Regions from separate parts of the Lysinibacillus sp. CD3-6 genome, predicted to be linked through region 2. Evidence: riboswitches for the same ligand, from Rfam matches in the RefSeq annotation. Region 2 holds a riboswitch; each other region holds the start of a gene.

Region 1 (2,206 bases), 810 kb from region 2:
TATAATGTTTATCGTGAAAATTTAGAACATATTCCTGCATTAATAAGTGCTGCAGTGGGAGCTGCAGGAGGCATCACCCTCAGCTACTTTGTCGGTCGTCGATTTGGGTTACCGCTATTACAAAAATATGGGCCGAAAGTTCATATTACTGCACAAAAAATTGAGTTTACGAAAAAACTGTTTGAAAAGATAGGGCCTGTCCTATTATTAATTGGCTATTTTATACCTGGTGTTCGTCATCTAACAGCATATATTGCAGCTATTAATAATTATCCCTATAAAAAGTTTGCTGTTTATGCGTATGCAGGTGCAATAATATGGACTTTCACCTTTATTACTTTAGGGAAAGTACTCGGAAATAAATGGCGTTTTGTTGGCATGTATTTATCTCAATACAGCCTATATGCCATATTGGTGTTTATCGTATTAATGCTGATTGTGTACTTTGTATTTAAAAAAAGAAATACTATTAAATAAATAGTAAAAAAAGGTCTGCTTCAAATGTTTATTTGGCATTTGAGGCAGACCATTTTTATTTAAATTTAAGGCAAAATTGCAAATGAACGCACAGGGAATCCAGAAGCTTTTTCAGGCTTTGGCACAATATTGAAAATGACTGCTCCTTTGGCTGGTAGCTTATCTAAATTTGTCATCAGTTCAATTTGATATGTATCCTGATCTAGTACAAAATATTCGCCATCTAACGTTCCATTTTTACGGAAATCCGCCGCTGAATCTGTATCGAATGTTTCATGACCGATGGCATTGATTTTCCGTTCTGTAAATAAAAACTGCAACGCTTCTAATCCCCAACCTGGAATATGGTTATGACCGTCTTTATCTTTATTATTGAATAAGTCCTTATCTGGCCAACGTTTACTCCAATCAGTTCGCAGTGCAACAAATGTACCTGCTTCAATTTCTCCATATTCTGCTTCAAAATCTAAAATATCTTGTACGCTTAACGTCAAGTCATTGTTCAATTCTGCTTCCTTGGACTTATCTATAACAATAAGCGGAAGGACAAGTTCTTTTAATTCTAATTCGTCTAAGTAGCGCGTATTTGCAACAAAATGAATAGGTGGATCAATATGCGTTCCATATTGCCCAGGAAACGTAAATTGTTGTGCAAAAAAGCCGTCATTATGAGAAAATAGCGTTTCAAATTTTGCATCTTCAAACATAAAGAAATGAGGAGAGTCTGGCCCGAATGTATGTGTTAAGTCGACCCATTGCTTAGTTTTTAATAGCTGTAATGCTTGTAAAAGTTCATTTGTCATTTTTATTCCCTGCTTTCTTAATTATGAGTGGTGAATCAATTGCGTCATTAAATACGAACATCGAAGTGAAAAAAGAATGATTATTCCCATCGTTACGCTTCAGGCGAACGCTTTCGCGGACAAGCTCAAGCCTACTACATTCAAAAGTTCATAATTTTTCTTAGAAAAACTAATAGGAAATTAACCATTAATTAAAATAAAAAAAGAGCCCTACTTGTAGAAGAGGACTCTCGTGTAACAGAAGTCAGTCTTCTCATCTTTTGGTGAATTTCACCATTTGGAATTAGCACCATGCCTAAGACTGGTTGCTGAGACTTCATAGGGCCAATCCCTCCATCTCTCTTGATAAGAAAAATATATGAATTTTCAGAAATAGTAATAACAAATACTTTAGCATAATTATAAATAGTTTACAAGTTCTATAGGAGTGCATGGTTATAAAAAATAAGATGCCTTCTTTCTTACCAATATAAAATGATTGCGATACTACAGCACCCACCTTCTGATAAAACAATTCGAATATTGTCTGGCGTATATTTCGCTTCGAATTTCGCTGTAACACCTGCAGAAGAAATGAGTTTTTGGACTTCATCTTGCTTGGAAAGCTGTGCGGCATTTTTAAGATCATGGGCAAACTGATCGGACCCTTCAATTTTCTCTGTTAATAATTGGGCCTGCTGCATAATCGGCTGAATTTGTTTGGCAGATGTCTTCAACTTCAATGTATTAATAGGCGGGTACTGATTTGGGTTTGGAGATGTGGGCATCGCAAGCTGTCCAGGTAAATGGTGGGGGAAAGACGAATTAGCAACGCCCCAATTTGGATATTGATGTACATAAACATAATACGGATAAGGATTGTAATACAGCAGAATTCCTCCAATCTATAGCTAATATCTTAGTGTATCTTATGTAGTGGCATTCTA
Region 2 (2,206 bases):
CGCTTTCGCTTACTTTTCCTGTACCAAATGTATCTACTGCGATTGATACGGGTTGTGCTACACCAATGGCATAAGCAAGTTGTACTTCAGCACGTTCTGCTAAACCTGCAGCAACAATGTTTTTAGCTACATAACGCGCTGCATATGCAGCAGAACGGTCCACTTTTGTAGCATCCTTACCAGAGAATGCTCCACCACCATGACGTGCATAGCCACCGTATGTATCAACGATGATTTTACGTCCTGTAAGACCAGCATCTCCTTTAGGTCCACCAATAACAAAACGACCTGTTGGGTTAATGAAATATTTTGTTTGAGCATCTAATAGCTCACTAGGTACTACAGGAGCTATTACTAACTCTTTTAAATCTGATTGAATTTGCTCTAATGTCGCTTCTTCATCATGCTGTGTTGAAATAACAATCGTATCGACACGTACTGGGATGTTGTGTTCATCATACTCAATTGTCACCTGTGTTTTACCGTCTGGACGTAAATATGCTAGTTCACCTGATTTACGAACTTCTGTTAAACGACGAGCTAATTTATGCGCTAAACTAATTGGTAAAGGCATTAATTCAGGTGTTTCGTTACAAGCGTAACCAAACATTAATCCTTGGTCACCTGCACCAATTGCTTCAATATCTGCATCAGTCATAGAACCTTCACGCGCTTCTAATGCTTGGTCTACACCTTGGGCAATGTCTGGTGATTGTTCACCAATTGCTACTAGTACTGCTAAGTTTTCAGCATCAAAGCCATATTTACCGCGTGTGTAGCCGATTTCTGCTACAGTATCACGCACGATACCTTTAATATCTACATAAGTAGAAGTAGTAATTTCTCCTGCTACTAGTACTAATCCTGTCGTTACAGTTGTTTCACACGCTACACGTGCATTTGGATCTTCTTTTAAAATGGCATCTAAAATGGCATCCGAAATTTGGTCACAAATTTTGTCAGGATGTCCTTCTGTTACACTCTCTGATGTAAACAATCGACGGTTTGTCATTTGGTTTTCCTCCTATTACTCTTACAAATAGCATTTGCGAAATTAATACGGTACTCATTACCCATGTCAAGTTCGCTCCTGAAGGATAGAACTTTCAAGCCGTTGTTGCTTTTAACATGAGGATTTCGAAAGATCCGTCATTATAATAAGGAAAGAATTGTATATACTTACCTTTACATTCATTATGAAAATAAAAAAAATCCTTTTCTCACGTCTTTACATGAGGAAAGGAATAATGACTTCGTAACCTTTCACTCTTATCGTTCAAGGGTTTTCCCCTTGCATCAGGTTGGCACCAGCGCATGTCGTGAAATAGTTCATGCAGGTTGCCGGGTTTCACAGGGCCTGACCCTCCACCAGCTCGGGATAAGAGTATCCGTTCAATTCCTCATCTTACGTAAAAGGTCGAACGTTGTCAATTATTTTATGACTTTTTGTTGAAAGTTATTTAAAACACGAAAATAATTTTTGAATTAGTATAGATTATTAAAGCAATTGTGTTATACTATTTTTGAAATTAAGAAAAACTCCCTCAAACTCAAGGGAATATTATAAAAAAGGATGGTATTTAATCGATGAATTCAGTAGAAATTGCAAACGAACTGAAGGAATTATTAAACGGTGGGAACATTAACGTTCAACTTTCAGTACCACAATTAGCGGAAAAAGCTACATCTCGTGGTGAGGCAATGTTAACAGTAGATGGCGCAGTTCGTGCAGAAACTGGCAAATACACTGGTCGTTCACCTAAAGATAAATATACGGTAGAAGAAGAAAGCACAAAAGATAAAATTGACTGGGGTAAAGTAAACCAACCAATTTCTTCGGAAGTGTTCGATAACTTATATGTAAAAGTAGTTAAATACTTAAAAGAACGTGACGAATTATTCGTATTCAAAGGTTTTGCTGGTGCTGACAAAGATTCACAATTAAGCATCCAAGTAATCAATGAATATGCTTGGCACAATCTTTTCGCCCATCAATTATTTATCCGTCCAACACAAGAAGAATTAGCTTCTCATGTTGCTGAATTCACAGTTATTTCAGCTCCTAACTTTAAAGCGGATCCAGCTATCGATGGTACATCTTCTGAAACTTTCATTATTGTATCACTTGAAAAGAAAATCATCCTAATCGGTGGTACTGAATATGCTGGTGAAATGAAAAAATCTATTTTCGGCATTATGAACTACC
Region 3 (2,206 bases), 560 kb from region 2:
CAAAATCAAATAGCACCAGTATTAGCAGGCGTATATTCTGGAGACCTACATCAACTTTCAATTGCTTCTACACTGCCGTACTTAATTGATTATAAAAATGATTACGGAAGCATCATTAAGGGGTTTGATGCAAATCGCGAACAATTTATGAAAGCTTCCAATAAAAAATTTATTTCGTTTAAAGAAGGCTTATCATCACTGATTGATCGCCTTGAAGAAACATTAACGGAAGTAGAAATTATTAAAGGTGTAGCAACAACAAGTGTAAAGAAACATGAAGGGCAATATACAATTACTTTGGCTAATAATAGAAAGCTTGAGGCTAATCACGTTGTATTAGCGCTACCGAATGATGCGGTGCAAAGCTTATTACAGGACCCATCATTGGATCGTTACTTTAAAGAATTTACGACAGCTTCTGCCATAACAATTTACTTAGGCTTTGATGTACCAGATGCAGTGTTACCAGCAGATGGAACGGGCTTTATTGTATCGCATAATTCAAATGTGCAATGCAATGCGGCAACGTGGACAAGCCGAAAATGGAAGCATACATCTACTAATAGTAAATTACTTGTACGACTGTTTTATAAGAGCATTAATCCTGCGTACGAAAAATTACGAAAGATGACAGATGAAGAACTAGCAGCTGTCGCATTAGAAGATGTGAAGAAAAGTTTAGGTATTGATGAAAAGCCAACTGTTGTTAATGTTGCAAAGTGGATCGACCAAATGCCGAAATACGATTTAGCACATCATGAAGCATTGAAGGGCTTAACAGCTGAACTTGCAGAAAAGTATCCCAATTTATCGATAGCAGGTTGCTCTTATTTTGGAGTAGGTATTGGTGCTTGTATTCAAAATGGTAAAAAAATAGGCGAAGAGCTTGCAGAAAAACTAGTATAGTAGTGAAATAAATACGAAAATAGGTATTTTTCTGGAGAAATCTCCTTTGTTAAGTGAAATAGTCTTGACTCTATCGCCTGTAAACGATATGATTCTTTTAATTATTTGAAAAATTCATACTACATTCTTATCGAGAGAAGCCGAGGGACTGGCCCAATGAAGCTTCAGCAACCAACTCATGTCAGGTGCTAAATCCAGAAGACCTTATTGGTCGAAGATGAGAAGGAAAAACAATTACGATTCGTTAAAGCCTTCTTTTTTGTAAAAGAAGGCTTTTTATATTTTGGGAAAAAGGAAAGTGAGGCTTACGTTTATGGGATTGCTAGAAAAGTTAAAAACACATGTGTTAACTGCAGATGGTGCTATTGGTACTGTTTTATATGGCTACGGCTTGGAGTACTGCCATGAAGAAATGAATGTACAGAAACCAGAATTAATTGAAAAAATTCATAGAGAATATATTGCTGCTGGTGCAGATGTAATTCAAACAAATACTTATGGGGCTAATGCTATTAAATTAGCACGCTACGGCTTAGAATCGCGAGTGCAGCAGTTTAATGAAGCAGCGATCACGATTGCTAAACGTGCTGCAGCAGATGGTGGACAATTTGTGTTAGGCACAATTGGGGGCATCCGCGGTATTCGTAAAAGTGATGCTACGTTAGAGGAAATTTTAACGACAGTTGAAGAGCAAGCTAATGTGTTACTTGCAGGCAATCCAGACGGCCTTTTACTTGAAACGTATTATGATTTCGAAGAGTTAAGCGCAACGTTGAAAATGTTACGTGCCAAAACAAAGCTACCAATTATTGCGCAGGTGTCAATGCATGAACCTGGCGTGTTACAAAATGGAATGGCATTAAATTATGCATTGCACGAGCTTGAGATGCTTGGTGCAGATGTAGTTGGCGTAAATTGCCGTTTAGGTCCGCATCATACCATTCAAGCATTCGAAGGTGTTGAACTTCCTGAAAAAGCATTTATGTCTGCCTATCCAAATGCATCATTGCTAGATTTAGAGGATGGGCGTGTCGTATATGAATCAGAAGCAGATTATTTTGGTCGAGCAGCGGTTGCACTAGTTGACCAAGGTGTTCGTTTAATAGGTGGCTGCTGTGGCACAACACCAAAGCACATTGCGGCAGCGAAAAAATATTTAGAAGAGTTAACACCTATTGAAGAAAAGTTAGCTAAGCCAGAAAAAGTGGAGATTGTACGAGAAGCAGAGCCTGCAACATATGAGCCGTTACATGAAAAGGTGAAACGTGAGCGCTCAGTTATCGTGGAGTTAGATACACCA
Region 4 (2,206 bases), 120 kb from region 2:
AGACTAGTTAGCATTTGCAATCACCTCCGTTTGTACTTCAACTGTATTTAAATAATTTAATGCAGCTGCTACATTTGTCTCTGTACCATCAATTTGTACAATAAGAGTACCGTATGCACCATTTTTCGTTTGCGAGATATTACCATGGACAATGCTAACTTCTACATCAAACTGTTTTACTAAATGTGATATAACTGGCTGCTCTGTTTTTTCACCAACAAATACAAGCTTAACAAGGTGTCCTGTTGGATAGTTCATTCTAAGCTGTGCAACTGTCTCCTGCGTTTCCTTCGTATCGGTAATTTGTGATACGAATTTTTTAGTGATCGCTGCTTGTGGTGCTTGGAACACTTGTAGTACTTCACCACGTTCAACAATTTCTCCAGCTTCCATTACCGCTACACGATGACAGATTTTGCGAATAACATGCATTTCATGAGTAATTAATACGATTGTTAAGCCTAATCGTTCGTTTATATCGACAAGCAAATCAAGAATTGCATCCGTTGTTTCTGGATCCAGTGCTGATGTAGCTTCATCACATAACAGCACTTCAGGATTATTGGCAAGTGCTCGTGCTATGCCAACACGTTGCTTTTGACCACCTGACAGTTGTGATGGATACGATTTGTCACGACCTTCTAAACCAACAAGTGCAATAAGTTCTTTCACACGTGCGTCTCGCTCACTTTTAGCTACACCTGCAATTTCAAGTGGAAATGCAATGTTTTCTGCAACTGTTCTTGACCAAAGTAAGTTAAAATGTTGGAAAATCATACTTACCTTTTGTCTAGCATCACGCAACTTTTGACCCTTAATAGATGAAAATTCTTGGTTATTCACCTTCACCGACCCAGTTGTCGGCTTTTCTAAACCGTTTAATAAACGAATCATCGTACTTTTACCAGCGCCACTATAGCCAATAATGCCAAAAATTTCACCTTTGTTAATTGTAAGATTAACATCTTTAACAGCAGTTAATTCGCCATTTGCGGTTTTGTATTTCTTCGTAATATTTTGAAGCTGTATCATAGCGAAACTCCTTTTCTCATATAGAAAACCCCTTCACTCACAGACAAGTAGAAGGGGTCACGTACTTTATACGCTAAACCGTTCTCTCATCTTTCAAAGAAAAATCTTTGAGTGATTTGGCACCTTTTCACATTTGTGATGGTTGCCGGGCTTCATAGGGCACTTCCCTCCGCCGCTCTTTATAAGAGTTCGATATATTTAATAGTTTTTAATATAATTGTTACTTTACCATGCTAGCAAAGTTCAGTCAATTGGTTTTTTTAACAATTCGTATAAAAAAGGTACGGATTGAAATGCATAAACCTTTTCTCTAACTGATCCACCATCACTAACGAGTAAACACGGTACACTTTCGATTTGAAAATCATAAGCTATTTGCTCTAAAAAATTAATATTTGCCTTGCCTAATTTTAACTGTGGCAATAATTGTTCTATGATATCCATCATTTTAGATGCAACTGCACACGTTCCGCACATCGGTGTATATAAATAAAAGGCAGTTTTTTCACCAGATTTTACTGCTGTTTCCCACTGCTCTTTTGACCATTCTTCCATTTTTCAACCAACCTTACAAAATATATTCATTATGGATGGAAAAATGCGCACGCAATAAAATCATTGCAAGCACTTTCCTCGGTGTAGTTTCTACTTCTTTATAAGTAGGCATCGTTCGCAAATGCTCTGCTTCAGGATAATGTCTGTCCATCAATGCTCGTAATTTATCTCCAGATGCATCTGCATCAAAAAATGTATAGAGCTCATAGCCCTCATATGGGTCGAGTAATTCTTCTAATTGATGCACACCAATTGTACCATTTGTACAAAGTATTGTAACATCTTCACTCAAAATAGGTTCTATTTGAAGCTTATCCGAACGGCCTTCCACAATTAAACATTTCCCTTCGAACATCACGCCACCCCCATTTAGCAGTTATCTACGACAACAATTTATTGCAATTATAGGATTCCACACTATGCATAGATCTACACGTTAACAATATTTTCTATATGTCACTTTGCAATTTGGATAACATTTTATGTGAGTTACTTGGACTTTCATTTACTTGAAGAGTCACGCTTTGTACAGCTCAAAAAACAATTGCATACCTGTGTTATATAATAAAAAACGCCGGTATGTACTCCGACGTTTTTCTATTATAGGCTTGATTATTCT

What was found. Region 2 has a riboswitch for S-adenosylmethionine ahead of metK (methionine adenosyltransferase). Riboswitches for the same ligand answer to the same signal wherever they lie in the genome.
Region 1: another riboswitch for S-adenosylmethionine. It lies ahead of FH508_RS22525 (cyclase family protein); the one in region 2 lies ahead of metK (methionine adenosyltransferase).
Region 3: another riboswitch for S-adenosylmethionine. It lies ahead of FH508_RS21280 (bifunctional homocysteine S-methyltransferase/methylenetetrahydrofolate reductase); the one in region 2 lies ahead of metK (methionine adenosyltransferase).
Region 4: another riboswitch for S-adenosylmethionine. It lies ahead of FH508_RS19255 (methionine ABC transporter ATP-binding protein); the one in region 2 lies ahead of metK (methionine adenosyltransferase).

What each region holds. Positions count from the first base shown of each region.
Region 1 is NZ_CP085880.1:4,545,485-4,547,690, reverse strand. Features, by position in the region: gene FH508_RS22530 (DedA family protein) at 1-477, shown strand, start outside; gene FH508_RS22525 (cyclase family protein) at 543-1,280, opposite strand; SAM riboswitch class I at 1,531-1,632, opposite strand; gene FH508_RS22520 (YuzC family spore coat inner layer protein) at 1,742-2,047, opposite strand.
Region 2 is NZ_CP085880.1:3,735,323-3,737,528, forward strand. Features, by position in the region: gene metK (methionine adenosyltransferase) at 1-1,012, opposite strand, end outside; SAM riboswitch class I at 1,267-1,385, opposite strand; gene pckA (phosphoenolpyruvate carboxykinase (ATP)) at 1,588-2,206, shown strand, end outside.
Region 3 is NZ_CP085880.1:4,293,353-4,295,558, reverse strand. Features, by position in the region: gene FH508_RS21285 (protoporphyrinogen oxidase) at 1-906, shown strand, start outside; SAM riboswitch class I at 1,031-1,130, shown strand; gene FH508_RS21280 (bifunctional homocysteine S-methyltransferase/methylenetetrahydrofolate reductase) at 1,220-2,206, shown strand, end outside.
Region 4 is NZ_CP085880.1:3,852,630-3,854,835, forward strand. Features, by position in the region: gene FH508_RS19250 (methionine ABC transporter permease) at 1-14, opposite strand, end outside; gene FH508_RS19255 (methionine ABC transporter ATP-binding protein) at 4-1,032, opposite strand; SAM riboswitch class I at 1,116-1,220, opposite strand; gene FH508_RS19260 (thioredoxin family protein) at 1,276-1,587, opposite strand; gene FH508_RS19265 (toprim domain-containing protein) at 1,601-1,942, opposite strand; gene gcvH (glycine cleavage system protein GcvH) at 2,200-2,206, opposite strand, start outside.